2 regions of the Methylobacterium indicum genome follow, and region 1 is predicted to be linked to the other one. Evidence: predicted binding sites of a transcription regulator. Region 1 holds the regulator's gene; the other holds the start of a gene.

Region 1 (15,126 bases):
CTAGTGCGCTTCACGATCGCGTTGCAATCGCGAAGCTCTCTAAGTCTTTGTTTTGCCGCATTTTCTTCGACGAACCGGCATCCACTTCGTCGGAAAATGCTCTAGCGCCGGTCGCCGGAGCCGTCGCCGCCGCCGGTGGCGCGCCGGTCCTTGGGGTCGAGCTTGTCGAGGGGGTTGGTCCGCGCCGGCGTGCCGCCGGGGGGCGCTTGTGACGGCGTCACCTGCGTCTCGGGCTTGAGTGCCTGGGGCGGCGCGACGCCGGAGTCCCCGGCGCGCGTGCCGTCGGGCGGGTCGGCATGAGGCAAGTCGTTACGAGGGAGGTCGGCCTGGGTCGGCTGGTCGCGCCGATCGGAGATCGCGAACGCCGGCACGGTGCCGGCAGCGAGGAGGAGAAGGACGGAGGCAAGGCGGGCGAGCGGGGGCATGGCTGTCTCCGGCGGGGCGCCTGGATTGGGACGTTCGGGTGAGGAATCGTCTCGGAATCGCCGCGGTTCCGGGCTCGGCCGATCCCCGGCCCGTTCGCGAAAAAGAGGACCGCCCTCGGGGGCGGTCCTCGTTCGCGGTCACATGTTCATCAAGGCGCTAGCCGTGCCGAAGGCGGTCATCGCGAGGCCGCCGGTCAGGACGCCGATCATGCCGTAGGAGACCGCGCGCAGAAGCTTCATGTCACTCATTCTCGACTCCCTCGAATTTCGTGTCGGTCCATCCGGAATCCGCCGATGTCCCGCCCGGCGGACGTCCTCAGCAGCGGTAGCCGCCCGAGGTCTGGCCGTACTGCTTGACCGGGAAGTTCTGCTGCTTGGCGTTGCCTTCGGCGGCCGAGCTCATCGGGCAGGCGCCGTAGAAGGGCACGCTGTCGTTGGCCGAGCCGATCGAGCCGGTGGTCTCGACATCCTGCGTCCAGAACGGATGGGCCGGAGCGTTCGGGCCGAACGCCATGGCGGAGGAGATCGGGGCGACGCCAAGAACGAGGGCAGTAACGACTGCGGCAATGCGGGTCTTCATTCGTTGTCTTCCTTGTTCGGTGTGGTGAAAGCCGGTCCTGGCGACCCGCTCTCTTGCGATGATTGGAATATAGGTGGCGACATGCCGGCGCGATGTGCCGCCGCGCACGCGACGCGGCGGAACAAACATCGCGTTCTGGACGTGGGTCGCGCGGCCGTTCCGCTGCGGGAGCGCGGCGGTTTCGCCGGGCCGGCGCGGCGCGGGGCGTCACATCCCGCTACCACCCGGTCCGCTTCCCTGGAGCTAGTCTAAGCGCCGACACCCGGGCGGCCGCGCGCGGCGCCCCCATCACACGAGGTTTCCGCTGCCGATGGCCAAGCCCGTCCACTCGATGATCCGCGTCCTCGACGAGGAGCGCTCCCGCGCCTACTACGCCCGCGCCTTCGGCCTGGAGCTCGCCGAGCGCATCGGTTTCGACGGTTTCGCGCTCGTCTACCTGCGTCACCCCTCGTCGCCGTTCGAGCTGGAACTCACCGTCAACTTCGACCGCACCGAGCCCTACGATCTCGGCAACGGCTACGGCCATCTCGCGGTGGTGGTCGACGACGTCGATGCCGAGCATGCCCGCTTCACCGAGGCAGGGCTGCCCGCGACCCCGGTCAAGGACTTCCAGCACCAGGGCAAGACGCTGGCCCGCTTCTTCTTCGCCACCGATCCCGACGGCTACAAGATCGAGGTGATCCAGAAGGGCGGCCGCTTCGCCTGAGGCCCCGACGGGCCGGGCCGGGAAGCGCGCGAAGACGCGACCCCGGCCCGGCCTTCGGCAAGACCCACCAAGAAACGATCCCGAGGAGACACCCGATGAGAGAAGTCGATCCGCGCGTGCGGTTCAGCCGCCGCGGCTTCCTGCAGACCGCCGCCGTCGCCGCACCGGCCGCGGCGCTCGCCACCGGCGCCGGGCTCCAGGTCTCGGAGGCCTGGGCCGAGAACGGCGCCGCCCTGGCGCCGGCCGAGCTGAAGACCCTGGTGAAGATGGCGCGGGACATCTACCCGCACGACTTCCTCGGCGACGTCTACTACATCACGGCGATCAAGCCCTGGGACGGCAAGGCCGCCGCCGACCCCGCGGTGAAGACGCTGCTGACCCAAGGCGTGCGCCGCCTCGACGAGGACGCGCAGGCCCGCCACAAGGTCGCCTACGCGCAGATCGGCTGGGAGGCCGACCGCGTCGTCATCCTTGAGGGGATCAGCCACACCGACTTCTTCAAGAAGATCCGGTCCGACCTCGTCGTCTCGCTCTACAACCAGCCCGAGCTGTGGCCGAAATTCGGCTACGAGGGCTCGTCCGCCGACAAGGGCGGCTACATCAACCGCGGCTTCAACGACATCGACTGGCTGCCGAAGGTCTGATCGGCCTGCGACTGCCGATAGAGTGAGCGTCAACCAAAGAACAATCAACGAACGCCGCGCCGGATCGGCCGCGACCGGGCCGCGCGGGCCGGAGGAAACCATGGCCACATTCGACCTGAACGACGACGGGCTCGTCGTCATCGTCGGCTCGGGCGCCGGCGGCGGCACGCTCGGCACCGAGCTGGCGCTGAAGGGCATCCGCTCCGTCATCCTGGAAGCCGGTGCCCGCCACAACATGGAAGACTTCGTCAACGACGAATGGGCGAGCTTCGCCCAGCTCGCCTGGACCGACATGCGCACCACCTCGGGCTCGTGGCGGGTGGCGCGGGACTTCCCCAACCTGCCGGCCTGGATCGTCAAGGCGGTGGGCGGCTCGACGGTGCACTGGGCCGGCGCGTCCCTGCGCTTCGAGGAGCACGAGTTCCGCATCCGCGACCATTACGGCGCGATCCCCGGCGCCAACCTCCTCGACTGGCCGATCACCCGGGCCGAGCTCGACCCCTGGTACGAGAAGGCCGAGGACCGGATGGGCGTGACCCGCACCAACGGCATCCCGGGCCTGCCGGGCAACAACAACTTCAAGGTGATGGAGGCCGGCGCCCGCCGCCTCGGCTACAAGGAGGTCCATACCGGCCGGATGGCGATCAACAGCCAGGAGCGGCACGACCGCGGCTCCTGCCAGCAGATCGGCTTCTGCTTCCAGGGCTGCAAGTCCGGCGCGAAGTGGTCGACCCTGATCGCCGAGATCCCCCGCGGCGAGGAGACCGGCAACCTGGAGGTCCGCCCGAACTGCATGGCGATCCGCATCGAGCACGATGCCTCGGGCAAGGTGACGGGCGTGGTCTACGCCGATGCCGACGGCAAGCTGCAGCGGCAGAAGGCCCGCATCGTCGCGGTGGCCGGCAACTCGATCGAGAGCCCGCGGCTGCTCCTCAACAGCGCCTCGTCGCTTTTTCCGGACGGCCTCGCCAACTCGTCGGGCCAGGTCGGCCGCAACTACCTGCGCCACATGACCGGCAGCGTCTACGGCGTGTTCGAGAAGTCGGTCCACATGTACCGCGGCACCACCATGGCGGGCATCATCCGGGACGAGGCCCGGCACGACCCGAAGCGCGGCTTCGCCGGCGGCTACGAGATGGAGACGGTCTCGCTCGGCGTGCCGTTCATGGCGGCGTTCCTCAATCCCGGCGCCTGGGGCCGCTCCTTCACCAGCGCCATGGAGCAGTATCCACGCATGGCCGGGATGTGGCTCGTCGGCGAGGACCTGCCGCAGGAGACCAACCGCATCACCCTCGACCCCTCGGTCAAGGACAAGCACGGGATGCCGGTGGCGAGCGTGCATTTCGACGATCACCCCAACGACGTCGCGATGCGCAACCACGCCTACAAGCAGGGCGCGGCGATCTACGAGGCGGTGGGCGCCACGGTCACCTATCCGGTCACGCCCTATCCGAGCACCCACAACATGGGCACCAACCGGATGAGCGCGAAGGCCCGGGACGGCGTGGTCAACAAGTTCGGCCAGACCCACGACGTGAAGAACCTGTTCGTCTCCGACGGCAGCCAGTTCACCAGCGGCGCGGCCTGCAACCCGACCCTGACGATCGTGGCGCTGGCGTTGCGCCAGGCCGACCATATCGCCGGCGCGATGCAGCGGCGGGAGATCTGATGCGCCCTCTCGCCCTCCGCCTCGCCCCGCCCCTCCTCGGGCTGCTGGCCGCCGGCCTCCTCGCCGGGGCCGCCGCCGCGCAGGGCTCGCCGACCCCGGCCGCACCCGCACGCCAGCCCGGCGGGGCCGCGGCCTACCCGAACAGTCCCGGCGGCCAGCCGGCGGCCGAGCGGGACGGCCGCTCGGTCGCGACCGATCACGCCGCCTGTCCGGGCCCCGGCCCTTGCCCGGCGGCGCCCGGGCCCTCGGGGGCGGCGGACACGAACCGCACATCCGCGCCGAGCAGCTCGGTCGGCCAGGCCGGGCCCGTGCCGAGCACCGCCTACCCGGACGCCCCGGGCGGGATGCCGTCGAACCGCCCGGACGGCACGGCGCCCCGGTAGGGCGCCGACCGATCGCGTCGCGGTCGGTCGGCGCTCCAGTGCCGCGTCACGCCCGCCCCTGCACCGGCAGGTCGAGGAGCGTCGGGCGCGGCCGCTCGATCAGGGCCGCCGCCAGCATCGCCTCGAGCCGGATCAGGTCCTCGTCCGGCTCGGGCTGCCAGCCGCAGCCGCATTGCGGCACCGGGCCGTGCAGGGAGGCGATCTGGCGGTAGAGCGCGCCGACCGTGCGGGCCGCGGCTTCGAGCGCGGCCATCGGCGGCAGCGGTCCACGCTCCAGGGCGTCCCAGAAGGCCAGGGTGAGGGCGCGCTCCAGGGCCGCCTGCGACCGCCGCTCGGCCTCGACCCGCGGGCGCTCGTACCGGGGGGCGCTCATCGCACGACCTCGGCCTCGCTCAGGAGGACGACCAGCCGCTCCCAGGGCAGGCCGACCGGGGGCCATCCCTCCCGGATCAGTCCGGCACAGCCGTGAATCAGGATCAGCGCCCGCGCCATCGCGGCCTCCATCTCGGATCGTGCCGGGGTTCGGCGCGCCCTGAATGCAGCAAGACATTTGCGACCGCAAGATCATCACGAAATATTGGAGGGTTTCTACATTGGTGATGCTCATCTATATTGATCTGTGAATTATGAAAATTCCAAAGAGCCGGAAGCGCCGCCGGGCGGATTGGCAGCGGCGGCGGGAGCGGCTACCTGGGGCGCCGACCGAATCCCGGAGACCGGCCCGATGTCCGACACCCCGCCCGACCGCCTCAGCACCGATCCGCGCAGCCCCTTCCACGACGCCGCCCTGCTGGAGCGCGGCGTCGGCGTGCGCTTCAAGGGCGTCGAGAAGACCAATGTCGAGGAGTATTGCGTCAGCGAGGGCTGGGTGCGCCTCGCCGCCGGCAACGCCAAGGACCGCTTCGGCAACCCGATGACGGTGAAGCTCAAGGGCGCGGTCGAGCCGTATTTCCGCGGCCCGGAGGCCGGGACCGACGCGCCCTAAGCGGACCTGCGTTGGCAGGCCGACGCTTCGCCCGCTTAGGGTCTTGTTGTGTCGCAGATTTTCGGCGCCGAACCGGTCACCGCTTCGGCGAACTCTGCCTAGGACCGGGTTCCCGCGGCCCGCAGGTCCGCGAGGTCGAGGCGGCGGGTCGCCATCCTGAGGCCGCCCGCCTCGTCCCGCGGCCATTCCGCCTCGGGGCGGTCGCGATAGAGCTCCACCCCGTTGCGGTCCGGATCGTCGAGGTAGAGCGCCTCGCTGACGCCGTGGTCGCTCGCCCCGGTGAGGGGGATCCCGGCGGCATCGAGGCGCATGAGCGCGTCGGCGAGCGCCGCCCGGGTCGGGTAGAGGATCGCCACGTGGTAGAGCCCGGTGCTGCCGGGCGGCGGCGGCGATCCGCCGGCGCTGTCCCAGGTGTTGAGCCCGATATGGTGGTGGTAGCCGCCGGCCGACACGAAGGCGGCCTGGGTGCCGTAGCGCTGCATCAGGGTGAAGCCGAGCACCCCGCAATAGAAGCCGAGCGCCCGGTCGAGGTCGGCCACCCGCAGGTGGACGTGCCCGATGCGGGTCTGCGGGTCGATCGGCCCGGTCGTGGCGATCGGCGTGGTCATGCGGCCCTCCTCGGCTGCGGGGCCGGCGCCATCGTCTCCCGGCCCCGGCGGTCCCCGCAGACTGCCTCGGTTGCAAACCCCGTGGAATCCGGCATTCCGTCGTTTCACCTCACGCCCGCGGAGTGAGATCGCCCCGTGCTCGACCGGCTCACCGCCATGCAGACCTTCGTGCGCGTCGCCGCGACCGGCAGCTTCTCGGCCGCCGCGCGGGCGCTCGGCCTGTCGCAGAGCGGCGTCACCAAGCACGTCGCCGCCCTGGAGGAGCGGCTCGGCGCCCGGCTCCTGCACCGCTCGACCCGCCGGCTGACCCTGACCGAGGCCGGCCGGCGCTACCTCGAGGCCTGCGAGCGCATCCTCGGCGAGATCGACGAGGCCGAGGCGGAGGCCGGCGCCGAGGCGGCGGAACCCCGCGGCACCCTGCGGCTCAACGTGCCGGTCTCGTTCGGTGTCCTGCAGGTCGCCCCGGCGCTGGCCGAGTTCGGTCGCGCGCATCCGGCGCTCGCCGTCGAGCTCGGCCTCAACGACCGGCCCGTCGACCTGATCGAGGAGGGATGGGACCTGGCGCTCCGGATCGGCCACCTGCGCGATTCGCGCCTCGTCGCCCGGGCGCTCGCCCCGTGCCGGATGCGCGTCTGCGCGGCGCCCGCCTACCTCGCGGCGCGGGGCCGGCCGCGCCGCCCGGAGGACCTGAGCGATCACAACTGCCTCGGCTACACCCTCGCCAGCAGCGACGGCTGGCGCTTCGAGGCCGGTACCGTCGCGGTCGAGGGCTCGCTGCGCGCCTCGAACGGCGACGCCCTGGTGGCGGCGGCCGCCGCCGGGCTCGGGGTGATCTACCAGCCGACCTTCCTGGTCGCCGACGCCCTGCGCCGCGGCGCCCTCGTGGCGCTCGATCTCGGGCCGATCCCGTCGCTGCCGATCCACGCGGTGATGCCCTCGCGCCGCCGCCCGCCCGCCAAGGTCCGGGCCCTGGTGGCGTTCGTGGCGGCCCGCTTCGCCGACCCGCCCTGGGACCGGGACCTGCCCGCGCCGCTCGGAATCGACGCGCCGCTGCCCGCCGCAATTCCGGCCCTGGCACCCGCGCCGCATCGCGCCGAGGGAGCCGTCGCATGACCGGGACCGAGCCGGACGGCGCCCCGGACGACCCGCACGGGATCCTGACCTTCCCGGATGGCGACGCCCTCCGGCTGCTCGAGGCGCATGGCCTGACCGGGACCTGGGCCTGGAATTTCGTCACCGACGAGTACGCCTGGTCACCGGGGCTGTTCCGCCTGCTCGGCCTCGCCCCGGGTGCGGTGCGACCGGGCTATCACCGGTTCATGAGCTTCGTGCATCCGGACGACCGAGCCCAGCTCGAGACCGGCACCCAGATGATGCGCGAGGGGGTCTTCACCGGTTCCACCTTCCGGGTGATCCGGGCGGACGGGGCGGTCCGGCTCCTGACCGGCCGCAGCACGATCTACGTCACGCCCGAGGGGCGACCCCGCGCGGGGGCTGGCGTGGTGCTGGACATGACCGAGCCCGAGTTCCTGGCGGCGTCGCATCGCGAGAACCAGCGGCGGCGGCGCGCGCTGTTCGCCCAGACGCAGACGTGGATCCATACTCTGCCGAATGCGCCGCATGCGAGCCCGGTTCGCGTCGCCTCCTGGGAGATCATGAGCCTGACCGGCGTCACCCAGCAGGCGTTCCAGGAAAACTGGACACTGATCTTCGCGCCCGAGGAGCGTGCCAGGGCCGACCACGAGATCAGCGCGCGGTTCGCCGCGGGGCGTCCCTTCGCGGTCGAGCAGACCCTGGCCCTCGCGCGTGGCGATCGCGGCCTGTTCCGCAGCGTTGCGGTCCCGGTCCGCGGCGATGACGGGCGGATCGAGACCTGGGCCACCTTGAACGGCCGGGTCGACGGGCCCCGGCCGGTGCCGTCCGGAATCGTGCGGCAAGGCCTGGAACAGGCGGTGCAGGCCGCGCATCTGCGCGCCGCCCGGGGCCTCGTCGGCTGGTCGATGGCCGATCTCGCCGGGGCGAGCGGCCTGTCCCTCTCCACCGTCCGGCGCCTGGAGGAGGGCGGCGAAGGGCCGGCCTCCCGCAGCCGCCACGCCGCGGTCGCCGCCCTGCGCCGGGCCGGCATCGGCTTCGTGGTCATCGACGGGGATACTCTGGCGGTCGTCAAGGTGCGGTGATCCGGGCTCTTTCCGGGCCCGGCACGGCTTGCCATATCTGCCGCATGCCCGCCCCGAAGAAGCTCCGCCCGTCGACCGGCAAGGCCTCGAAGCCCGAGCTGAAGCCGCTGGACCCTTTCCTCGCCGAGTTGCTGAACCCGGCGCTGAACCGCGACCGCCTGCCCGTCGTCGAGCCGCCCCCGCCCGAGCCGCCCAAGCGGGGCCGCCCGCGCAAGGATGCCGCGGCGGCGAAGCCAGCGCCCGGCCCGGTCTCGGAAGCGAAACCCGCGCGTCGCACGAAGCGGGCCGAAACGTCGGCTCCCGACGGCTTCGGCGAGGCGCCGCAGGCCGCCTTCGCGCACGGCACGGCGGCGGATGTCGATCCCAGGCTCGCCCAGGCCCTCGGCCTGCGCGAGCCCGAGGCCGCCGGCGGCCTCGATCCGTCCGAGGCGGTGGAGGAGCGCGGGTCGCTGGCCGCCGAGGGCGTCTCGGCCACGGTCGACGCGCTGACCAAACTCCTCACCGAGGGCAACCCGCTGTTCAAGAACGGCGAATTGTGGCGTCCGCACCGGCCCGAGCGGCCGCAGAAATCCGAGGGCGGCGTCCCGTTCCGGCTGAATTCCGAGTTCACCCCGGCCGGCGACCAGCCCCGCGCCATCGCCGAGCTGGTGGCCGGCATCCAGGGGCAGGAGCGCGATCAGGTGCTCCTCGGCGTGACGGGCTCGGGAAAAACCTTCACGATGGCCAAGGTCATCGAGGAGACCCAGCGCCCGGCCCTGATCCTCGCCCCGAACAAGACTCTGGCGGCGCAGCTCTACGGCGAGTTCAAGAGCTTCTTTCCCGACAACGCAGTCGAATATTTCGTTTCCTACTACGATTATTACCAGCCCGAGGCCTACGTCGCGCGCTCCGACACCTTCATCGAGAAGGAATCCTCGATCAACGAGCAGATCGACCGGATGCGCCACTCGGCCACCCGGGCGCTCCTGGAGCGCGACGACGTCATCATCGTCGCCTCGGTGTCGTGCATCTACGGTATCGGCTCGGTCGAGACCTATACGGCGATGTCGTTCACGGTCTCGCTCGGCGAGAAGATCGAGCAGCGCCAGCTCGTCGCCGATCTGGTGGCTCTGCAGTACAAGCGCATCCAGTCCGATTTCGCCCGCGGCACCTTCCGGGTCCGCGGCGACGTGATCGAGCTGTGGCCGGCCCACCTGGAGGATCGCGGCTGGCGCATCGGGCTGTTCGGCGACGAGATCGAGGCGATCTCCGAGTTCGACCCGCTGACCGGCAAGACCCTCAACACGCTGAAATTCGTCAAGGTCTACGCCAACAGCCACTACGTGACGCCGCGCCCGACCCTCCAGCAGGCGGTGAAGGGCATCAAGGACGAGCTGAAGTGGCGGGTCGAGGAGCTGACCCGGATGGGCCGGCTGATCGAGGCCCAGCGCCTGGAGCAGCGCTGCACCTTCGATCTCGAGATGATCGAGGCAACGGGGGCCTGCAACGGCATCGAGAACTATTCGCGCTACCTCACCGGCCGCAAGCCCGGCGAGCCGCCGCCGACCCTGTTCGAGTACCTGCCCGACAACGCGCTGGTCTTCACCGACGAGAGCCACGTCACGGTCTCGCAGATCGGCGGCATGTACCGGGGCGACTTCCGCCGCAAGGCGACGCTCGCCGAATACGGCTTCCGGCTGCCCTCCTGCCTCGACAACCGCCCCCTGCGGTTCGAGGAATGGGACGCGATGCGCCCGCAATCGATCCACGTCTCGGCGACGCCGGCGAAGTGGGAGCTGGAACAGACCGGCGGCGTCTTCGCCGAGCAGGTCATCCGCCCGACCGGCCTCGTCGATCCGGTGATCGAGGTGCGCCCGGCCCGCTCGCAGGTCGACGACCTGCTCGGCGAGGTGAAGGAGGTGGCCGCCGCCGGCTACCGCACCCTCGTGACCACGCTCACCAAGCGCATGGCCGAGGACCTGACCGAGTACCTGCACGAGAACGGCGTGCGGGTGCGCTACATGCACTCCGACATCGACACGCTGGAGCGGATCGAGATCATCCGCGACCTGCGGCTCGGCGCCTTCGACGTGCTCATCGGCATCAACCTCCTGCGCGAGGGCCTCGACATCCCGGAATGCGCCCTCGTCGGCATCCTCGACGCCGACAAGGAGGGCTTTCTGCGCTCCGAGACCTCGCTGATCCAGACCATCGGCCGCGCCGCCCGCAACGCCGACGCCCGCTGCATCCTCTATGCCGACCACATCACCGGCTCGATGGAGCGGGCGATGGCCGAGACCGAGCGCCGGCGCAAGAAGCAGCTCGCCTATAACGAGGAGCACGGCATCACGCCCCAGAGCGTGAAGCGCAACATCTCCGACATCCTGGAGAGCGTCTACGAGCGCGACCACGTCCAGGTCGATACGGGGCTCGCCAAATCCGCCGTCACGGTGGGCCACAACCTCAAGGCCGTGATGGCCGATCTCGAGAAAAGGATGCGGACGGCGGCCGCCGATCTCGACTTCGAGGAGGCGGCGCGCCTGCGCGACGAGCTCAAGCGGCTCCAGGCGACCGAGCTCGCCATCGCCGACGATCCGATGGCCGAGCAGGCCGACGTCGAGCGCGAGGCCGGCCGCTTCGGCGCCAAGCGCAAGCGGCGCGGCGCGGAGCCCTTGGGCTACGGCCCGGGCGGCAAGGGCACCTCGGACGAGGGCACCCGCATCCGCCAGCCCGACCTCGACGACATGGGCCCGGGCACCGACCGCGAGGTGCCGTTCTCCTATGCCGAGCGCCCGACCGGCCGCTCGACGCAAGGCTTCCCGGGCCAGAAGCCGAAATACAAGGGGCGCAAGGGCCGGGGCTGAGGCCCATGCAAGAGGCCGGTGCGGTGGACAGTCCCCGCGCCGGTCGGACCCCGCGCGGGGCACGGCTCATCGTCCGTTCGACCCGCGATATCCCCGTCTATCACCCCGGTTGCTGCGGCCGCGCGCCGCTTTCTCGAAGCCGCTTGCGGAACACTTGCGGAACGCTTACCATGTTCGCGATTTGTTTCCGGAGCGCGGCAGCGCGGGGATGAGAGTGTCACATGCTCACGCGTAAGCAGTTGGACCTGCTCCGCTTCATTCAGCAGAGAATGCGCGAGACGGGAGTCCCGCCGTCCTTCGACGAGATGAAGGACGCCCTCGACCTCAAGTCGAAATCGGGCATCCACCGCCTGATCACCGCCCTGGAGGAGCGCGGCTTCCTGCGCCGCCTGCCGAACCGGGCCCGGGCGATCGAGGTGATCCGCATTCCCGACACGGTGACGGGGCCGGCGACGGCGACGGCGACGGCGCCCGCGGCCGGGGCCGAGGTGGTGCGGTTCAACCCGAGCGTCGTCGAGGGTGGGCGCGCCCACGAGCCGAAGCGGCCCGCCGGCATTCCCGCCATGGCGACCGCCTCGGACGAGAACGGTCACTCGGTCAGCGTGCCGGTGATGGGCCGGATCGCCGCCGGTACGCCGATCTCGGCGATCCAGAGCCAGAGCCGCACGGTGGCGATGTCGCCGGACTTTTTGGCCAGCGGCGAACACTACGCCCTGGAGGTGCGCGGCGACTCGATGATCGAGGCCGGCATCCTCGACGGCGACCTCGTGGTGATCCGCCGCCAGGAGACCGCCAATACCGGCGACATCATCGTCGCGCTGATCGACGACGAGGAGGCGACCCTGAAGCGCCTGCGCCGCCGCGGCTCGTCGATCGCGCTGGAAGCCGCCAACCCGGCCTACGAGACCCGGGTGCTCGGGCCGGACCGGGTGCGGATCCAGGGCCGGCTGGTGAGTTTGGTCCGGAAGTACTGAGAGGTCTTCCAGTCAGGCGCTGAAACCCTCCCCCCTCTGCGGGGGAGGGTGGACCCTGCGTCATTAGGGGCCGGGAGAGGGGCAGCGCGACGCTGATCCAGGGAGTGCCCGTCAGAACGGTTCAGTCTTTTCCGGAGGCGGCGTCCCCTCTCCCGCCCCGCTTCGCGGGGCACCCTCCCCCGCAGAGGGGGGAGGGTTGGAGCGGTAGCGCCCGTCAATGCGCGCTCCCCGTCGCCACGAACTTGAACAGGAACACCGCCGCGATCACCCACACCACCGGCTTCACCTCCCGGAACCGCCCGGTGAGCAGCTTGATCACCGCGTAGGTGATGAAGCCGAAGGCGACGCCGTTGGCGATCGAGTAGGTGAAGGGCATCAGAAGTGCCGTCACGCAGGCCGGCAGCACCTCGGTCAGGTCGTCCCAGTCGAGATCGACCAATTCGTGCAGCATCAGGCAGGCGACGTAGAACAGGGCCGGGGCCGTGGCATAGGCCGGGACCGAGCCGGCGAGCGGCGCGAAGAACAGGCAGGCCAGGAACAGGACCGCCACCGTTGCGGCGGTGAGCCCGGTGCGGCCGCCCTCCTCGACGCCGGACGCGCTCTCCAGATACGCCGTGGTGCTCGACGTGCCGAGCAGCGAGCCGACGAAGATCGAGGACGAATCCGCCATCAGCGCCTTGTCGAGGCGCTCCATCTTGCCTTGGGTAAGCAGTCCCGCCCGGTTGGCGACGCCCATCAGCGTGCCGGTGGCGTCGAACAATTCGACGAGGAAGAACACCAGGATCACGTTGAGCAGGCCGCCCGACAGGGCACCCTTGATGTCGAGGGCGAACAGCGTCGGGGCGATCGAGGGCGGCAGCGAGGCGACGCCCTGGAAAGTGTTGTCGGCGACGATGAAGCTCAACGCCGTGACGGTGAGGATGCCGGCGAGCAGCGCGCCGCGGATCTTGCGCACCGAGAGCACCGCGACGATCAGGAAGCCCAGCACTGCCAGCACCGCGCTCGGCTTGTGCAGGTCGCCGAGCGTCACGAAGGTCGCCGGGCTCGCCGCCACCACGCCGGCGCTCTTCAGCGCGATGATCGCGAGAAACAGCCCGATGCCGACCGTGATGGCGATGCGCATCGATCGCGGGATGCCGTCGACGATGATCCGGCGTAGCCCCGTCAGCGTGACGGCCATGAAGCACAGGCCGGAGATGAACACCGCGCCGAGCGCCGCCTGCCAGGTGTAGCCCATCTGGAGCACCACCACGTAGGCGAAGTAGGCGTTGAGCCCCATGCCGGGCGCGAGCGCGATCGGGTAGTTGGCGTAGAACGCCATCACCAGCGAGCCGATCGCCGCGACGAGGCAGGTCGCGACGAACACCGCCCCCTTCGGCATCCCGGCATCGCCCAGGATGTTGGGGTTGACGAAGACGATGTAGGCCATCGTCAGGAAGGTGGTGAGCCCGGCGAGCAGCTCGGTGCGTATGGTGGTGCCGTGGGCCGAGAGCGCGAAGGTGCGCTCCAGGAACCCGCCTCCGGAGGAACCGGTCGGCCGGGTCAGGCCGTCGTCGCGCTTCAGGTCCATCGCTCCTCCTCGCCGCTCTGGGTCGTGGTGCTGATCTGTCGGAAGATCCGGTCGGGCGCGAACGGCGTCGCGGTCAGCCGCGCGCCGGTCGCGTCCCGGATGGCGTTGGCGAGCGCCGCCGCCACGGGGTTGAACGGGCTCTCGCTCATCGACTTGGCGCCGAGCGGCCCGACCGCGTCATGGGTGTCGGCGAAGATCACCTCGGTGCGCGGCACGTCGGCGAGGGCCGGGATGTGATAGGTGCGGAAGGTCGGGGTCGCGACCCGGCCCCCGGCGTCGATCGCCAGGTCCTCGTAGAGCGCCGCGCCCAGCGCCTGGGCGACGCCGCCCTCGATCTGGCCGCGGCACTGGACCGGGTTCATCACCCGGCCGGCATCGGCGGCGTGGACGCTTCGCAGAATCCGCACCTCGCCGGTCTCCGGCCGCACCGCGACCTGGAAGCCCTGGACGTTGAACGCCACCGAGCGCGGGCTGCCGTCGGCGTGCCCCGCCGCCTCCGCGGGGCCGAGATCGGCGAGCCTCACCCGGGCGTCTCCCGCGCTCACGCCGTCGCCGTCGAGCCGGCAGGCGGCGGGATCGACGCCGAGCCGGGCGGCGGCGCGCCTCCGCAGCAGCGCGGCCAGGCTGTCGGCGGCGCGCCACGTCGCCTGGCCGGCGACCACGATGCCGGTGCTGCCATAGGCGCCGGTATCATGCCCGACCGCGTCGGTGTCGCCCTGGCGCAGGACGATGCGGTCCGGCGTGGTGGCGAGAACCTCCGCGGCGATCTGGCCGTGCACCGTCGAGGTGCCGTTGCCGAACTCCACCGTGCCGACATGCAGGACGTAGCGGCCATCCGCGAGCGCGATCCGCGCCTCGGCGAAGTGGCCCCGCGGCGGGATGGTGTCGATCATCGACAGCGCCATGCCCGATCCCGTGCGCCAGCCCGCCGGGGCGGGGGGAGGGGGCTCGGCCAGGGACGCCGCGACCGCGTCGAGGCATTGGTCGAGGCCGTAGCTGCCGTACCGGACGTCGTGCGGCTCCAGGCTCGTCGACACCATCGGGTCGCCGGGGCGGACGACGTTGCGCCGCCGCAGCTCGAACGGGTCGAGGTCGAGCGCGCGGGCGAGCTCGTCCATGGCGGATTCGACCGCGAAGATGGTCTGGCTCAACCCGTAGCCGCGAAAGGCGCCGGCCGGCAGGGTGTGGGTGTGGACGGCATAGCCGTCGACCCGCTTGTTGGCGCAGCGATAGACCGCGATCACCTCGTTGCAGCCGTGATGCAGCACGCCGCCGGCATGGTTGCCGTAGGCGCCGGTATTCGACAGCACCTGGAGATCGATCGCCGTCAGGGTGCCGTCGGCCCGGGCGCCGAGGCGCACCCGCACCCGCATCGGGTGGCGGGTGGTGGTGGCGGTGAACTGCTCGGTGCGGGTCAGCTCCCAGCGGACCGGCCGGCCGGTGGCCAGCACGGCCAGCGCCACCAGATCCTCGGTCAGCATCTCCTGCTTAGCCCCGAAGCCGCCGCCGACCCGGCCGCACTCGACCCGGACCTTTTCGCGCGGGAGATCGAACAGGGCGCA
Region 2 (15,126 bases), 1.1 Mb from region 1:
TTGTTCGGAGTGGTCGGGCTGGCGCTGGCGTTCCGGACGGTGGGGGTGCTGGAGCGGCGGGAGGGGGCGAGCGCGGAGCCGCAGGCTCCACGCGCCTGAGCGAAGCCGGCTTGCGCATCGCGACGCGATGGCGCAGCGATCACCGAGCGATCAGTCGCGGATCCTCGGAAACCGCGAATCGTATCCTCCCGGCGCTAGGCCGCGCTGCCGGCGAAGCGCTCGGCCAGACGGTGCGCCCGGAACGCATCGGTAACCCAGTCGACGAAGGCGCGGGTCTTGGCGGGCATCCCCAAGCCCTACATCCCAAGCCGGCAAGACCGCCCTCGTAACGCGCGACCGACCGCGCGGTCCGCTCGCCACCGAAGGATACACCACCATGTCAGACACCGATCCGGCCACCCACGGCACGCCGGAGCCCGATTTCGACGGCGTGCTCCGCGCCAACCTGGAGCGCGTCTTCAACGAGCGCGATGCCGGGCGACGGGCGGCCGCCCTGGCCGAGCTCTTCGTCGACGAGCCTGTCATGTACGAGCCCGCAGGGGTCGTGGAGGGCCGCGCCGCCATCGCCGCGGTCGCCGGAGCCCTGCTGGAGCGGTTCGGCCCGACCTTCCGCTTCGTGCCGACCGGCCGGGCCGTCGGCCATCACGGCCTGGGCTCACTGTCCTGGCAGGCGGGCCCCGAGGGCGGGCCGATCACCGTGACCGGGGCCGACGTGGCCGAGATCGCGGAGGGCCGGATCGCCCGCCTGTGGGTGCTCCTCAACCCGCCGGCCGACTGAGGTCGCCTCCGATCGTCGCGCGATCCGGAGAAGGTCGGCCGGGCGATTCGGTCGGGGCGGGCGGCTCAGAGCCCCCGGTCCACCGACCGCCCGTCCCGGGCGGCGACGCGCAGGCTCACGGCCGGCGGCGGGGGCTGGCGCCGCGCGCGGCGTCGATGCACCAGGGGCAGGGTCGGGTCCTGCATGAACGGCAGGTCGAGGGCGCCCATCACGTCGTTGCGGGTCAGCCCGATGTCTTTCAGTCCGCGATCGTCGAGTTCGGCGAGGCGGTAGGCGGCGCGGCGGTTGATCCACAGGGTGACGATCCGCGCCACGATCTGCGCGGCCTTGCGGCCGTAGCCGGGCGCCTGCGCGAGAACACCGAAGAGGGGGGCAAAGCTGATCGTCATCGTGGTCTCCGGCGGGAGCTGTCGGCGAACCTCGTCATGCGCCGGCCATCGCTCTTCCGCTGCGTCCGTCATAGCGCCGCTTGGCCGATGCGTTGAGCGAATGCTTGAGATGTGTCACATCACGGAGATTGATAACGGAGCCGCCCGGTGCATCCTCTCGACATCGACCAGCTCCGCACCCTGGTGGCGATCGCCGAGAGCGGCTCGTTCACCCGCGCGGCCGAGGCCGTGCACAAGACGCAATCCGCCGTCTCGATGCAGATGAAGCGGCTGGAGGAGCGGATCGGGCGGGAGATCTTCCTCAAGGCCGGCCGCGGCGTGCGGCTGACCGAGGACGGCGAGCGCCTGCTCGATTACGCGCGCCGCATCGTGCGGCTGCAGACCGAGTGCCTGGCGACCTTCGACGAGGGCGACCTCGCCGGCCGGGTCCGCCTCGGGCTCCCGGACGACTACGCCGACCGCTACCTGCCGGAAATCCTCGGCCGCTTCGCCCGGGCCCATCCGCGGGCCGAGGTCACGGTGGTGTGCGAGCCTTCCGACATGCTGGCCGAGCGGATCGCCGACGGCGACATCGACCTCGCCATCGTCACAGAGGCCAAGGCGCGGGACAAGGCGCGGGACAAGGCGGATGTCGGACGCGCACGCGGCGACCGGCGGCGGGGCGTCGAGACGATCCGCACCGAGGCGCTCCTCTGGGTCACGTCGAGCCGCCACGCGGTGCACACGGAGGAGCCGGTGCCCCTCGCCCTTGGGCGGCCGGCCTGCAACTGGCGGGTCGCCGCCATCGAGGCGCTGGAGCGCGGCGGGCGCCAGAGCCGGATCCTGTTCGTGAGCTGGAATTCCACCGCGGTCGGCGCCGCGGTGCTGGCGGGGCTCGCCGTCTCGGTCCTGCCGGAGAGCGCGCTGCGCTCGGGCATGCGGGTGCTGGGGCCGCAGGACGGTTTCGCGGCCCTGCCGGCCTGCCGGATCGGGCTGATGCGCCACCGGGCGGGCGAGCCGAACCCGCTCGCCGACATCCTGGCCGGGCAGATCCGGCAATCGCTGGACAATCTGGCGCTCGACGCGTCCGGACTGGCGGCGGAGTGAGCGGCGGGCCCCGTCGGCGGATCTGCGCTCCCTACTGGAGCGCGGCGAGGAAGCGGGTACTGAGGTTGGTGAACAGGCTGCCGGCGGAATTGCCGTAGACCGCGAGCGCCGTGGTCAAGGCGAGGAAGATCAGCCCGGCCACGAGCGCGTATTCGATCGCCGTCGATCCGGACGTCTCGTCCCGGAATCGCCGGACAACCTCCGTTCCCCGCGTCCTGTCCCGCACGCCCCGCTCCCACGATCCGTCGGGCCGCAGACTAAGGAAAGACCTCCTCATCTTGGGTTAACGCGATGGTCGAAGCGGCCGGCGCAAGGCCGGCCGGGCCCGCAACTCCCGGCCCCGAAAGGTCGAGGCGAGGAGAGACCTCCCTGTCGGCGGCCTCGTCCCCGTCACTCATCGTCGGGGTTCGATGTCGTCAGTCCTTGCCGGTCTCCTTGCGCAGGGCATCGATGCGCTGCGAGGCCTCGGCCTTGTCGAGGTCGGGGTCGAAGGCGTCCTCGTCCTTGGCCTGCTCGGCCAGGGTCTTGAGGTAGGAGGCCTGGGCGCCGGTCATCGGCTCGGAGCCGGTGGTCCAGTCCTTCGGATCCTTGATGCGGTTCGAGGTATCCTTGGGATCCTGCTTCGGGTTGTCCGACTCGTGCGTCTCGGTCTCGGCCTTCTTGGTCTTGGCGGTCATGGGGGCTTCCGTGTTCTCTGAATGTTCCATCCAGACAACGGGGAAGCCCCGGCTCGCGTTCCCGCCCCGGATGCAGGGGAGCGGCTTGTCCCCGGGAAACCGCCGCCGTCCACGCGCGAAGGCCCCGGGCGGTCCTCCCGCCCGGGGCCTTCGATCTCCGCGTTCGTCGCGAGGCTCAGGCCGCCTCGGCCCGCGGCTGCACCTCGGCGGTGTAGTCGTCCATCAGGGTCTTGGTCATCGCCGCCGGGGTGAAGCGGTACTGGGCGATCTCCGAGACCGGGGTCACCTCGGCGGCCGAGCCGGTGATGAAGCACTCGGTGAAGCCCGCCAGCTCCTCGAGGCGGATGCGCCGCTCGACCACCTCGTAGCCGCGGCGCTTCGCCAGATCGATCACGGTCTGGCGGGTGATGCCGTTGAGGAAGCGGTCGGCCTGGGGCGTGTGGATCACCCCGTCCTGGATGAAGAACACGTTGGCGCCGGTGCACTCGGCGACGTTGTCCTCCCAGTCGAGCATCAGGGCGTCGGCATAGCCCTTGTTCTCGGCCCGGTGCTTGGAGATCGTGCAGATCATGTAGAGACCCGCCGCCTTCGAGGCCGACGGCGCGGTGCGCGGATCGGGCCGGCGGTACTCGGCGAGGTCGAGGCGGATGCCCTTCATCTTGGTCGCCGGGTCGAAGTAGCTCGGCCACTCCCACGCCGCGATGGCGAGATGGATGGTGTTGTGTTGCGCCGAGACACCCATCATCTCCGAGCCGCGCCAGGCGACCGGGCGGAGATAGGCGTCCTTGAGGCCGCTCTCCTTGAGCACCAGCTTCTTGGCGGCGTCGATCTCGGCCACCGAGTACGGGACCTCGAAGTCGAGGAGTTCGGCCGAGCGGCGCAGGCGCTGCGAATGCTCGGTGCACTTGAAGATCCGGCCGCCATAGGCGCGCTCGCCCTCGAACACGCTGGAGCCGTAGTGCAGGCCGTGGCTGAGTACGTGAATCTTCGCGTCCGCCCACGGCACCATGCGGCCGTCGAACCAGATGTGGCCTTCACGCTGGTCGAAGGGAATGACGGACATGACGATGATCCTCGTATGCGTTCGTTTCCGCCAGGCTCGTTCTCGCGCAACGTTCGTGCTTGAGCGGGGCGCGGGGCGTACGTTCGTTTCGCCGGCGGGGTTGACGGGTATCAATGGGGCTGAGATATGTCAACAAGACTGACATAAATGACGACGGCCCTCGAGGGCCGAAACTCCCGTCGACTTGTCTCGCGAAGAGGTGCGACCCGTGACCCAGGCCGCCCGGACCCGTCCGGCCCCCATCCCGGACGTCGCGAACGAGGACCAGCCGGAGGCAGGCTACTCCCCGGTACGGCCCGCGCAAGAGTCGTCCTCTCGACAAGAATCGCCCGCCCTGGAGGCGCCGTCGCGGGAGATCGCCTCGCGCGAGCCCCGGGACGAGGCGCCGCCGCATTACGACCTGATCGAGCTCCTGTTCTTCGCCTACCGCGACTTCGTCGCCGATCCGGACCGCATCCTGGCCGAGTACGGCTTCGGCCGCGCCCACCACCGGGTGCTGCACTTCGTCGACCGGAATCCCGGCCTCACCATCGCCGAACTCCTGGATATCCTACGGATCACCAAGCAGAGCCTGAACCGGGTGCTGAAGGAATTGATCGAGCAGGGCTACATCGCGCAGCGGACGGGCACGAGCGACCGCCGGCACCGCCTCCTCACCTGCACGCCGCAGGGCCGCGCCCTCGCCCAGCGCCTCGCCGGCGTCCAGGGCGAGCGGGTCCGGCGGGCGCTGGCCGAGGTCGGCCCCGCACTCCGCGAGCCGGCGGGCCGGTTCCTGCTCGCCATGATCGAGCCGGAGGAGCGCGCGGCGGTGAGCCGTCTCATCGGCGGCGGCGATCCTGCGGGCGAGATCCCGGCCGAGAGCCCGCTCGGTAGGCCCGCAGGCGCCGGGGCCCGCCCGTGAGCGCCGGCCCCGCCCTCAGCCCCCGGGCCGAGCTGCCCGACCACGCCCCCCACATCCTGGTGGTCGACGACGACCGCCGCCTGCGCGACCTGCTCGCCCGCTTCCTCGGCGAGAACGGTTATCGCGTCACCGCCGCCGCGAGCGCCGCCGAGGCGCGGGCGCGGGGCCGCAGCCTCGTCTTCGACGCGGTGGTGCTCGACGTGATGATGCCGGGCGAGACCGGGTTCGACTATGCCCGCCAGATCCGCCTGACCTCGAGCGTGCCGATCCTGATGCTGACCGCGCGCTCGAACCCGAACGACCGGGTCACCGGGCTCGAGATCGGCGCCGACGATTACCTCCCCAAGCCCTTCGAGCCACGGGAATTGATTCTGCGCCTCAACAACATCCTGCGCCGCAACGCCCGGGGCCCCGCCGACGGCGCGGCCGCGCCCCTCGACGCGGTGCGGTTCGGGCCGTTCCAGTTCCGCATCGAGCGCGGCGAGCTGACCCGCGACGACGAGGCGATCCGCCTCTCCGAGCGCGAGCGCGAGATCCTGACCATCCTGGCGCTGGCGCGCGGCGGCAACGTCGAGCGCGAGGCGCTCACCGGCACCAACGGGGCGGCCAACGAGCGCACCGTCGACGTGCAGATGAACCGCCTGCGCCGGCGCATCGAGGACGATCCGGCCAATCCGCGCTACGTGCAGACCGTGCGCGGCGTCGGCTACCGGCTGGTCCTGGACTGAAGGACGTGCCCGCCCCCACCCTCGCCGGGACGCTCCCGACGCCCCGGCGGGCCTGGCGCCGCCTCGGCCGCGTCATCGGCGACCGGCTGCCGAAGGGGCTCTATGCCCGATCCCTCATCATCATCATCGCCCCGATGGTGCTGCTGCAATCGGTGATCGCCTACACCTTCATGGAGCGGCACTGGCAGCTGGTGACCCGGCGCCTCTCGGCCGCCGTGACGGCCGACGTCGCGGCCTTGATCGACATCTACGAGAGCTACCCGCAGGACAAGGGCTCCGAGACCCTGGAGCGGATCGCCAGCGAGCGACTGAACCTCGACGTCGACATCCTGGAGGGCGCCAGGCTCCCCGCCCCCGGCCCGCGCCCGTTCTTCTCCCTCCTCGACGAGGCCCTGTCCGACGAGATCCGCCGCCAGATCGCCCGGCCGTTCTGGATCGATACGGTGGGGCGCTCCAACCTGATCGAGATCCGGGTCGAGATCCCCGGCGGGGTGATGCGGGTGATCGCCCGGCGCAGCCAGGCCTACGCCTCGAACTCGCACATCTTCCTGCTCTGGATGGGCGGCTCCTCGATGGTGCTGCTCGGCGTCGCGATCCTGTTCCTGCGCAACCAGATCCGGCCGATCCTGCGGCTCGCCGACGTGGCGGAGAGCTTCGGCAAGGGCCGCGAGCTCGATTTCCGCCCCCGCGGCGCCCGCGAGGTGCGCAAGGCCGGCCACGCCTTCATCGAGATGAAGCGGCGCATCGAGCGGGCGATGGAGCAGCGCACCACGATGCTCAACGGGGTGAGCCACGACCTGCGCACCATCATCACGCGCTTCCGGCTCTCCCTGGTGCTGCTGCCCCAGACCCCCGAGATCGACGACCTGCAGCGCGACGTCGACGAGATGAGCCGGATGCTCGAGGCCTACCTCGCCTTCGCCAAGGGCGATTCCGGCGAGCCGGCCGCCGCCATCGACCTGCGGGCGCTGCTGGAGGACGTCCGCACCGACGTCGAGCGCCTGGGCGGCCACGTCTCCGAGGTGACGCTGGAGGGCCAGGCGACCGTGACGGTCCGGCCCGACGCGTTCCGGCGCTGCCTGTTCAACCTCGCCGCCAACGCCGCGCGCTACGGCGACACGATCGCGATCACCGCCCGCCAGGAGGCGCGCTGGCTCGCCGTCTCGATCGACGACGACGGCCCGGGCATCCCGGTCGAGCAGCGCGAGGAGGTGTTCAAGCCCTTCGTGCGCCTCGACGATGCCCGCCAGGATGCCGGCGGCTCGGGGCTGGGCCTCGCCATCGCCCTCGACATCGCGCGCGCGCATGGCGGCGACGTAGCCTTGTACGATTCGCCGCTGGGGGGCTTGCGGGCGACGGTGCGGGTGCCGGCGTAAGGAACGATCGAACCGGTTTGCTCTTGTCCAGATCTGGACTATATCTGGATCAGGATGGGAGTCGCACCATGGCATCTGCCCTTGCCCGGCCTCTCGATCCGCCCGTTCCGCCGGTCGATGCCGAACCGGCGCGGCTCGATGCGGATCGTTTCTCGGTGCCGAACCGGCGCCGCCTGAGCGGGCCGGCCCTGCGGACCTTCACGGCCATCGCCGACCTGTGGCGGCTCGACGAGGGCGAGCGCCTGCTGATCCTCGGCCTGCCGTCGCGCTCGACGTATTACGGCTGGCTCAAGGCCGCGCGGGAGCACCAGGACGTCACCCTCGGCGTCGACGTGCTGACGCGGATCTCGGTGGTGCTCGGCATCCATCAGGCCCTGGGAATCCTGCACGCCGACGAGCCGGACGGGATCGCCTGGCTGCGGCGCCCGCACCGGGCGCCCCTGTTCGGCGGCCAGCCGCCCCTCGCCCTGGTGACGAGCGGCACGCAGGACGGGCTGATGGCGGTGCGCCGGTTCCTCGACGCGGCCCGGGGCGGCCTCTTCCTGGCGCCGAACGCGGTCGACCGCGACGCGGCCCCTCTCACCGACGCCGACATCGTCTTCGCGTGAGCGATTCCGGCGCGAGCGATCCCGGCGTGGCCGAGGTGCCGGCGCCGCACCCGACCTACCGGCTGATCCCGTCGCGCTTCCCGCCGATCGGCCTGTTCGACACCGTCGCGACCGCAGCCGACCTCGCGCCGGTGATGGAGCTGGCCGGCTGGACCAACGACCGCCTGGTGGCGGAGCGGCTGGCCCGGCTGCCGGAAGCGGAGTGGGTCTACGGCCGGGCGAATGCCAGCATCGTCATGGCGTCGTTCCTGCACGTCGCCCCCGGCGGCATGCGCTTCAACGGCGCCGATCTCGGCGCCTGGTACGCCGCCGCATCCCTGCGCACCGCCGTGGCGGAGGTCGGCCACCACCTGCGCCGCGAGGCGGCGGCGACGGGCCTACCCGAACTGACGCGGACCTACCGCACCTACACGGCGCGGCTCGACGGGCGGTTCCGCGACCTGCGCGGGCGGGCCGGCCCGGACCTGCCTGGCCTCCTCGACCCGCAGGACTACGCGGCGTCGCAACGCTTCGGCGAGGCGGTACGGGCAGCCGGCGGGCACGGCCTGCTGTACGACAGCCTTCGGCACGCGGGCGGCACGAACGCCGTCGCCTATCGGACCCGCAGCATCCTGGACGTCACCCAGGGCGATCACTACGCGGTCACCGTTCAGTCCGCCGCCCCGCGGATCGAAGCGCGCCGGATCGCCCCCTGAAGCCTCGTCACGCCCGACGCTCCCGGCCGCGAGGCTCTGACAATAACCCTTTCGCACCGCCCATCGTGCTAAGCCCCTGCCGGATCGGGAGAGCAGGACGATGAGCGAGGCGGAACCGAGTGCGGCGGCACCCCTGGTCGGCCTCGCAGCCGTGATCCTGGCGGCGACGCTCGACGAGCCGCGGGTGCTCACCGTGCCGGTGGCGGGCCAGCCCGAGGGGCGGGCCGAGGGGCTGCCGGCCGGGCCGCTCGAACCGGCGCATCCCACCCTGGAGCGGGGCCTGCGGGCCTGGGTCGAGCGGCAGACCGGCCAGAGCCTCGGCTATGTCGAGCAGCTCTACACCTTCGGGGACCGCGACCGGCGGCGGGGCGGCAAGGGGGAGGCCGGGCTGCACGCCCTGTCGGTGGCGTATCTCGCCCTGGTGCGCGAGGCGCGGCCCGCCGCCGATTCGGCCTGGCAGAGTTGGTACCGCTACTTCCCGTACGAGGACCGGCGGGCGGAGCGGGCGGACGACCTCGACGCCATCGCGGCCCGGCTCGCGGCCTGGGCCGAGGCGGCGTCGAGCCCGGAGGCGCGGCGGCGCCGGCACGACCGGATCGGCCTGACCTTCGGGGCGGCCGGGAGCGGCTGGAACGAGGAGCGGGTGCTGGAGCGCTACGAATTGCTGTTCGAGGCAGGCCTCGTGCCGGAGGCCGGGGCGAGCCCGGACGAGAGCGCCCTCCTCACCGGCCGGCCGATGGCCTTCGACCACCGCCGGATGCTCGCCACCGCCCTCGGGCGCCTGCGCGGCAAGATCAAGTACCGGCCGGTCGTGTTCGAGCTGATGCCCCCGACCTTCACCCTCGGCCAGCTCCAGCGCGTCGTCGAGGCCTTGTCGGGCATCCTCCTGCACAAGCAGAACTTTCGCCGCCTCGTCGCCCATCAGGGCCTCGTCGAGGAGACCGAGGCCGTCACCGCCGAGACCGGCGGCCGCCCGGCGCGGCTGATGCGCTTTCGCCGCGAGGTGCTGCTGGAACGTCCGGCACCCGGCCTACGGCTTCCCTCGAACCGGACCGGTTGAGCGACGTCGGCCATCGACGATGATGCGGCATCCTGCCTCACTTATGCTCAGATACAACATATCTGGACAGCCTGAGATCCGGGGATTAGCCTAGCCGGGTAAATGCTCATTATGAGCATATCGGGAGGCGAGAATGGACGCGGCATCCCTCGATCGGGCGGGCTCCCCGCCCCTGCCGGAGCTGTACGACCGGGTGCGCCACCACGTCCCGGCGATCGAATGGCCGGCGCTGGCCGGCGACGTCGCGGCGATCCAGGCCTTGAAGCGGGAGCGCAACGCCGTGGTGCTGGCGCATAACTACCAGGCGCCGGAGATCTTCCACACGGTGGCGGACATCGTCGGCGACAGCCTGGCGCTCGCCCGCGAGGCCGCCCGCACCGATGCCGACGTGATCGTGGTGGCGGGCGTGCACTTCATGGCCGAGACCGCCAAGATCCTGAACCCGACGAAGACCGTGCTGATCCCGGACCTCGCCGCCGGCTGCTCCCTGGCCGATTCGATCACCGCCGCCGACGTGCGGGCCTTGCGCCGCCGCCACCCGGGCGTGCCGGTGGTGACCTACGTCAACACCTCCGCGGCCGTGAAGGCGGAATCCGACCTCTGCTGCACCTCCGGCAACGCCAAGGCGGTGGTCGAGTCGCTCGGCGCGAAGCGCGTCCTGATGATCCCGGACGAGTACCTGGCGCAGAACGTCCAGGCCGAGCTGCCCGAGATCGAGATCCTGACCTGGGCCGGCCATTGCGAGGTGCACGAGCGCTTCACGGCAGCCGACATCCGCGAGGCGCGGGAGGCCTATCCGGGCGTGACGGTGCTGGCCCACCCCGAATGCCCGCCGGGCGTGGTGGCGGAGGCCGACTTCTCCGGCTCGACCGCGGCGATGCAGGATTACGTGGAGACGCGGCGCCCGGCGCAGGTGGTGCTGATCACCGAATGCGCGATGGCCGACAACCTGGCGGTCCGCAATCCGGACGTCGCGTTCGTCAAGCCGTGCAACCTCTGCCCGCATATGAAGCGGATCAGCCTGCAAAAAATCCGGCGGAGCCTGGAAGGGCTGACCCACGAGGTCACGGTGCCGGACGACCTGATCGCCCCGGCGCGCCGCGCCGTCGAGCGCATGCTGGCGGTCCGGGCATGACGGCCGATCGCGTCGTCGTGGTGGGGGCCGGCGTCGCCGGCCTCGCCACGGCCCTGCGGCTGGCGCCGCTCCCCGTCACCCTCGTCACCGCGGCGCCGCTGGGCGAGGAGACCGCCACTGCCTGGGCGCAGGGCGGCATCGCGGCGGCGATCGGCGCCGACGACGCCCCGGCGCTCCACGCCGCCGACACGCTCGCGGCCGGCGCGGGCCTGAGCGACGCCGGCATCGCCGACATCGTCGCCGGGGCCGGCCCCGGACTGGTGGACTGGCTCGTCGGGCTCGGCCTCGCCTTCGATCGCGGCCCCGACGGCGCCCTGGCGCTCGGCCTCGAGGCGGCGCATTCCCGCCGCCGCATCGTCAAGGCGGGGGGCGATGCCACCGGCGCCGCGGTCCTGCGCACGCTGGCCCGGGCGGCCGCGGCCTGCCCGTCGATCACCGTGACGGTCGGGCGGGCGACGGCCCTGGCACAGGACGGCGAGGGCCGGGTCACCGGCCTCGTGCTGCGCACCGACCGGGGAGCCCTGGACCTGCCGGCCCGGGCCGTGGTGCTGGCGACCGGGGGCCTCGGCGGGCTCTACCGCGCGACCACCAACCCGGCCGGCGCGGTCGGGGCCGGCCTCGTCCTGGCGGCCCGGGCCGGCGCGGTCCTGCGCGACGTCGAGTTCGTGCAGTTCCACCCGACGGCGATCGCGCTCCGCACCGACGGCCCGCTGCCGCTCGCCACCGAGGCCCTGCGCGGCGAGGGTGCGATCCTGGTCGACGCCGCGGGCGGCCGGGTGATGGCCGGCATCGCCGGGGCGGAACTGGCGCCCCGCGACGTGGTCGCCCGGGCCATCGCCCGGCGGACCGGCCGGGGCGAGGCGGTCTTCCTCGATGCCCGCCGGATCGACGTGGCGCGCCGCTTCCCGACCGTGGCCGCCCTCTGCCGCGCGGCCGGGCTCGACCCGGCGGTCTCGCCGATCCCGGTGCGGCCGGCGGCGCATTACCACATGGGCGGGATCCGGGTGGACGGGTGCGGCCGCAGCACGCTTCCCAACCTGTGGGCCTGCGGCGAGGTCGCGGCGACGGGCCTGCACGGGGCGAACCGCCTCGCCAGCAACTCGCTCCTCGAGGCGATGGCCTTCGCGGTGCGGATCGCCGCGGACATCCGGGGCATGGACGCCCCTGCCGCGGGCGCGGGCCGCGGCCCGGACCCGCTCGCCGCGTGCGACGCCCTGCCGGAGATCCGAGACCTGCAAGAAATCCGCAACCTGATGCAGGCGGAGGTCGGGCTGGTGCGCGACGAGGCCGGCCTCGCCCGGGCCGCCGCCCGGCTCGCCGCCCTGGCCCGGGCCGACTCGGGGGAGGCCGTCGCCGGGCTCCTCGTCGCGGCGGCGGCGCTCACCCGGCGGGAGAGCCGCGGCGCCCATTGGCGGGCCGACCATCCGGGCCAGCAGGCGCCCCGCTCCGCCGACATCACCTTGGCCCAGGCGCTCGCGACGGCCGATTCCGTCGTCGCCCCCTCCCCCCTCGTCGAGGCAGCCCGATGACCGACATGTCTCTTCCCTTGCCCCCTGCCCTGCCCCGCCTGCTGGTCGAGCCGATCGTGCGGGCCGCCCTCCTGGAGGATCTCGGCCGCGCCGGCGACCTCACCACCGACAGCATCGTCCCGGCGGATGCCCGCTTCTCCGGCGCCATCGTCTCGCGCCAGGCCGGCACGGTCGCGGGCACGGAGGCCGCGGCGCTCGCCTTCGCGCTCCTCGACCCGGCGGTGCGCGTGTCGGTGCTCCGCCCGGACGGCAGCCCGATCGCCCCGGGCGAGGCGGTGATCGCCCTCGACGGCCCGGCCCGGGCGATCCTCTCGGCCGAGCGCGTCGCCCTCAACCTGCTCTGCCGGCTCTCGGGCGTGGCCACCGCCACCGCCTCCCTGGTCGAGGCGGCGCGCCCGCACGGCAAGGCCCGCATCGTCTGCACCCGCAAGACCACGCCGGGCCTGCGCAGCCTGGAGAAGCACGCCGTGCGGGCCGGGGGCGGGGCCAACCACCGCTTCGGCCTCGACGACGCGGTGCTGATCAAGGACAACCATGTCGCGGTGGCGGGCGGGGTCGTCCCGGCGGTGCGGCGGGCGCGAGCCGGAATCGGCCACCTCGTGAAGATCGAGGTCGAGGTCGACACCCTGGCCCAGCTCGAGGAGGCGCTGTCGGTCGGCGCCGACGCGGTGCTCCTCGACAACATGAGCCCGGAGACCCTGCGCGAAGCCGTGGCGATGATCGACGGACGGGCAGTCAGCGAGGCCTCGGGCCGGATCAGCCGCGAGACCGTCGGCGCGGTGGCGGCGACGGGGGTGGACCTGATCTCGACGGGATGGATCACCCACAGCGCGCCGATCGTCGATCTGGGGCTGGACGTGGCGTGAGGCGGGGCGGGGCAGCCCTGCTCGTCTCCTCCGCAGCCCCCGGCAGACGGCCGCTGCCGTTGGATGGCCATCGTCGGAGCGGCCGATGTCGACGCTGTCCGCATGTCGTCGCGCATCGACCAGCCGGCGATCTTGCGGGTGGCCAGATCAGGGACGGCGGCCAGGTCGAGCCAGCCTTCTGCCGTGGGCAGGCCGGTGATGTCTGCCAGCCGGACCTGGCCGGGCAACGCGACCGAGAAAAGCTCCTCGAGGAGGTTGGAAGCAAGCGGCAGGTCGTATCGACCGTCGGTCGTGCAGGGCCGGAACCGACGTCCCGCCGGCACCCGGAATGCCATGGCGACGCCTCGGTCGTTCCACCCGCCCGCGGCTGGCTGTGCGGCCCTCCACGCGCAGGGCCGCATGCACCCGAGGCGAACCGTCTCGCCTCCGATGCCCGGCATGGATCCGCTGCACGTCGTCGAGGAGTTGCCGGTTGGAGATCGACCGGGCGCTCCCGGGACGTGATCGCCAGCCGTCATCCCCGCTTCGGGGACAACACTCCGAGCACGCGGCACACGAGAGGCACCGGCCAAGTGGCCGCATGCTGCTCGAAGGAGGTGAACGTCACTTGGGCATCTGCGCGAAGAGGCCGATCGCTTTTTCTAGCACGTCGCGCTCCATGCGCGTCCGGTCGAGCTCACGGCGCAGGCGGGCGATCTCGGCCGCCTGGTCGGACGGCGAGGCAACCGGGTTCGTAGGAGCCGAGCCCGGCGCGTCGGCGGGCCGCTGCTGTGGGGAGCCGTCCATCAGCACGGTCCGCCACTGGCGCAGCCTGGAGGGCTGGATCCCGCGCTCGGCGACGATCTGCATCTGCAACCGGCCGCTGCTCTCGAGCAGGGCGACCGCCTCGCGTTTGAACTCGGGGGTGAACGCGCGCTCGTGTCTTTGCCATCGAACACCTCCCCCGCCCGTGACGGGCGTCGCAGCGGTGTCCGCGAAACCGAGGGAGGATCAAACCAGGCTGTGGCGGGTGACGCGGCGCGATGAGCGGAAGCCACGGAGCGATACAAGGATCAATACGGTTCACAGCAATCCCTCCCGCCGCTACCCTCGCCGGGCAGGCGCCCGGGACGAGGCGCCGCGAGGGGGGAGACCGTGATGACGGGGATCAAGCGCGCCGCGACCGTGGCGCTTCTCGGAGGCGGCCTTGCCGCCGGCCCGGCCGCCGCCGAGGTGACGCGGTTCGAGGCCGTCGCGACCGAGGCGCCGGCCTTCCAGGGCCGCAGCTTCGGCGAACACGGCCAGGCCCGGAAGATCACCGGGCGGGCGACCATCGCCCTCGATCCCGCCGACCCGCACAACGCGGTCATCGCCGACATCGCGCTCGCGCCCCGCAACCCGGAGGGCAAGGTCGAGGCGACCGCCGACGTGGTGCTGCTGCGGCCCGAGCGGCCGAACGGGCTGCTGCTGGTCGAGATCCCCAATCGCGGCCGCAAGCTGATCGGCCCGCTGGTCGAGGGCACCTCGACCGAGGCGTCGGGCCGGCTGGAAGGGCCGGACGATGCCGGGCGGGGCTTCCTGCTGTCGCGGGGCTACACCCTGGCCTGGATCGGCTGGCAGGGCGACATCGCGCCGGGGAACGGCAAGACGGGCGCCGCCATGGGCATCCGCCTGCCGGTGCTGGCCGGGGTCACCGGGCCGTCGCGCGAGGAATGGAGCTTCGAGACCACGACCTCTCCGATCGAGGCGCCGCTGACCTGGCCCGCCGCCGACCTCGACCCGTCGAAGGCGCGCCTCACCGTGCGGGCGCGGCCCGAGGACCCGCGCACGACGCCGCCGGGCCTGTCGTTCCGCTTCGTGAGCCCGACGCGCATCGCGATCACCCGGCCCGCGGGCTTCGACGCCAGCGCCCTCTACGAGCTGAGCTACACCGCCCGCGACCCGGCGGTGACGGGCCTCGGCCTCGCGGCGATCCGGGACGTCGCGACCTTCCTGCGCCACGATACGAGCGACCGGAACCCCCTCGCCGCGCAGGGGCGCAGCGGCATCGACCGGGCGGTCGGCTTCGGCATCTCGCAATCGGGGCGGGTGCTGCGCGACCTGCTCTATCTCGGCCTCAACGAGGACGAGAGCGGCCGGATGGTGTTCGACGGAATGATGCCGCACATCGCCGGCAGCCGGCGCAGCTTCACCAATGCCCGCTTCGCCCAGCCCGGCCGCAATCCCGGGCCGCATCTCGACCGCTACTACCCGGCC

What was found. Region 1 encodes LexA, which represses DNA repair genes until DNA is damaged. Its sites were predicted from a motif close to TGTTCNNNNTGTGTTCNG; they were not measured.
Positions count from the first base shown of each region.
Region 2: the regulator LexA is predicted to act here: its motif matches at 2,942-2,959, upstream of miv_RS01665 (DUF3072 domain-containing protein).

Region 1 covers NZ_AP024145.1:1,427,120-1,442,245, reverse strand. Annotated here, with positions in the region: gene miv_RS06675 (hypothetical protein) at 102-425, opposite strand; gene miv_RS06670 (hypothetical protein) at 742-1,005, opposite strand; gene miv_RS06665 (VOC family protein) at 1,316-1,711, shown strand; gene miv_RS06660 (twin-arginine translocation signal domain-containing protein) at 1,807-2,355, shown strand; gene miv_RS06655 (GMC family oxidoreductase) at 2,456-4,024, shown strand; gene miv_RS06650 (hypothetical protein) at 4,024-4,407, shown strand; gene miv_RS06645 (hypothetical protein) at 4,454-4,780, opposite strand; gene miv_RS33690 (hypothetical protein) at 4,777-4,911, opposite strand; gene miv_RS06640 (DUF3297 family protein) at 5,132-5,392, shown strand; gene miv_RS06635 (VOC family protein) at 5,491-6,000, opposite strand; gene miv_RS06630 (LysR family transcriptional regulator) at 6,136-7,113, shown strand; gene miv_RS06625 (PAS domain-containing protein) at 7,110-8,177, shown strand; gene uvrB (excinuclease ABC subunit UvrB) at 8,222-11,020, shown strand; gene lexA (transcriptional repressor LexA) at 11,242-11,994, shown strand; gene miv_RS06610 (NCS2 family permease) at 12,209-13,564, opposite strand; gene miv_RS06605 (molybdopterin-dependent oxidoreductase) at 13,555-15,126, opposite strand, start outside.
Region 2 covers NZ_AP024145.1:338,201-353,326, forward strand. Annotated here, with positions in the region: gene miv_RS01635 (MATE family efflux transporter) at 1-99, shown strand, start outside; gene miv_RS01645 (nuclear transport factor 2 family protein) at 377-778, shown strand; gene miv_RS01650 (DUF1127 domain-containing protein) at 844-1,167, opposite strand; gene miv_RS01655 (LysR substrate-binding domain-containing protein) at 1,315-2,253, shown strand; gene miv_RS01665 (DUF3072 domain-containing protein) at 2,670-2,930, opposite strand; gene miv_RS01670 (branched-chain amino acid aminotransferase) at 3,106-3,993, opposite strand; gene miv_RS01675 (MarR family winged helix-turn-helix transcriptional regulator) at 4,202-4,894, shown strand; gene miv_RS01680 (response regulator) at 4,891-5,622, shown strand; gene miv_RS01685 (ATP-binding protein) at 5,628-6,998, shown strand; gene miv_RS01690 (MbcA/ParS/Xre antitoxin family protein) at 7,067-7,606, shown strand; gene miv_RS01695 (RES family NAD+ phosphorylase) at 7,633-8,301, shown strand; gene miv_RS01700 (NUDIX hydrolase) at 8,402-9,361, shown strand; gene nadA (quinolinate synthase NadA) at 9,495-10,496, shown strand; gene miv_RS01710 (L-aspartate oxidase) at 10,493-12,025, shown strand; gene nadC (carboxylating nicotinate-nucleotide diphosphorylase) at 12,022-12,891, shown strand; partial or broken gene miv_RS01720 (IS3 family transposase) at 12,855-13,822, opposite strand; gene miv_RS01725 (alpha/beta hydrolase domain-containing protein) at 14,029-15,126, shown strand, end outside.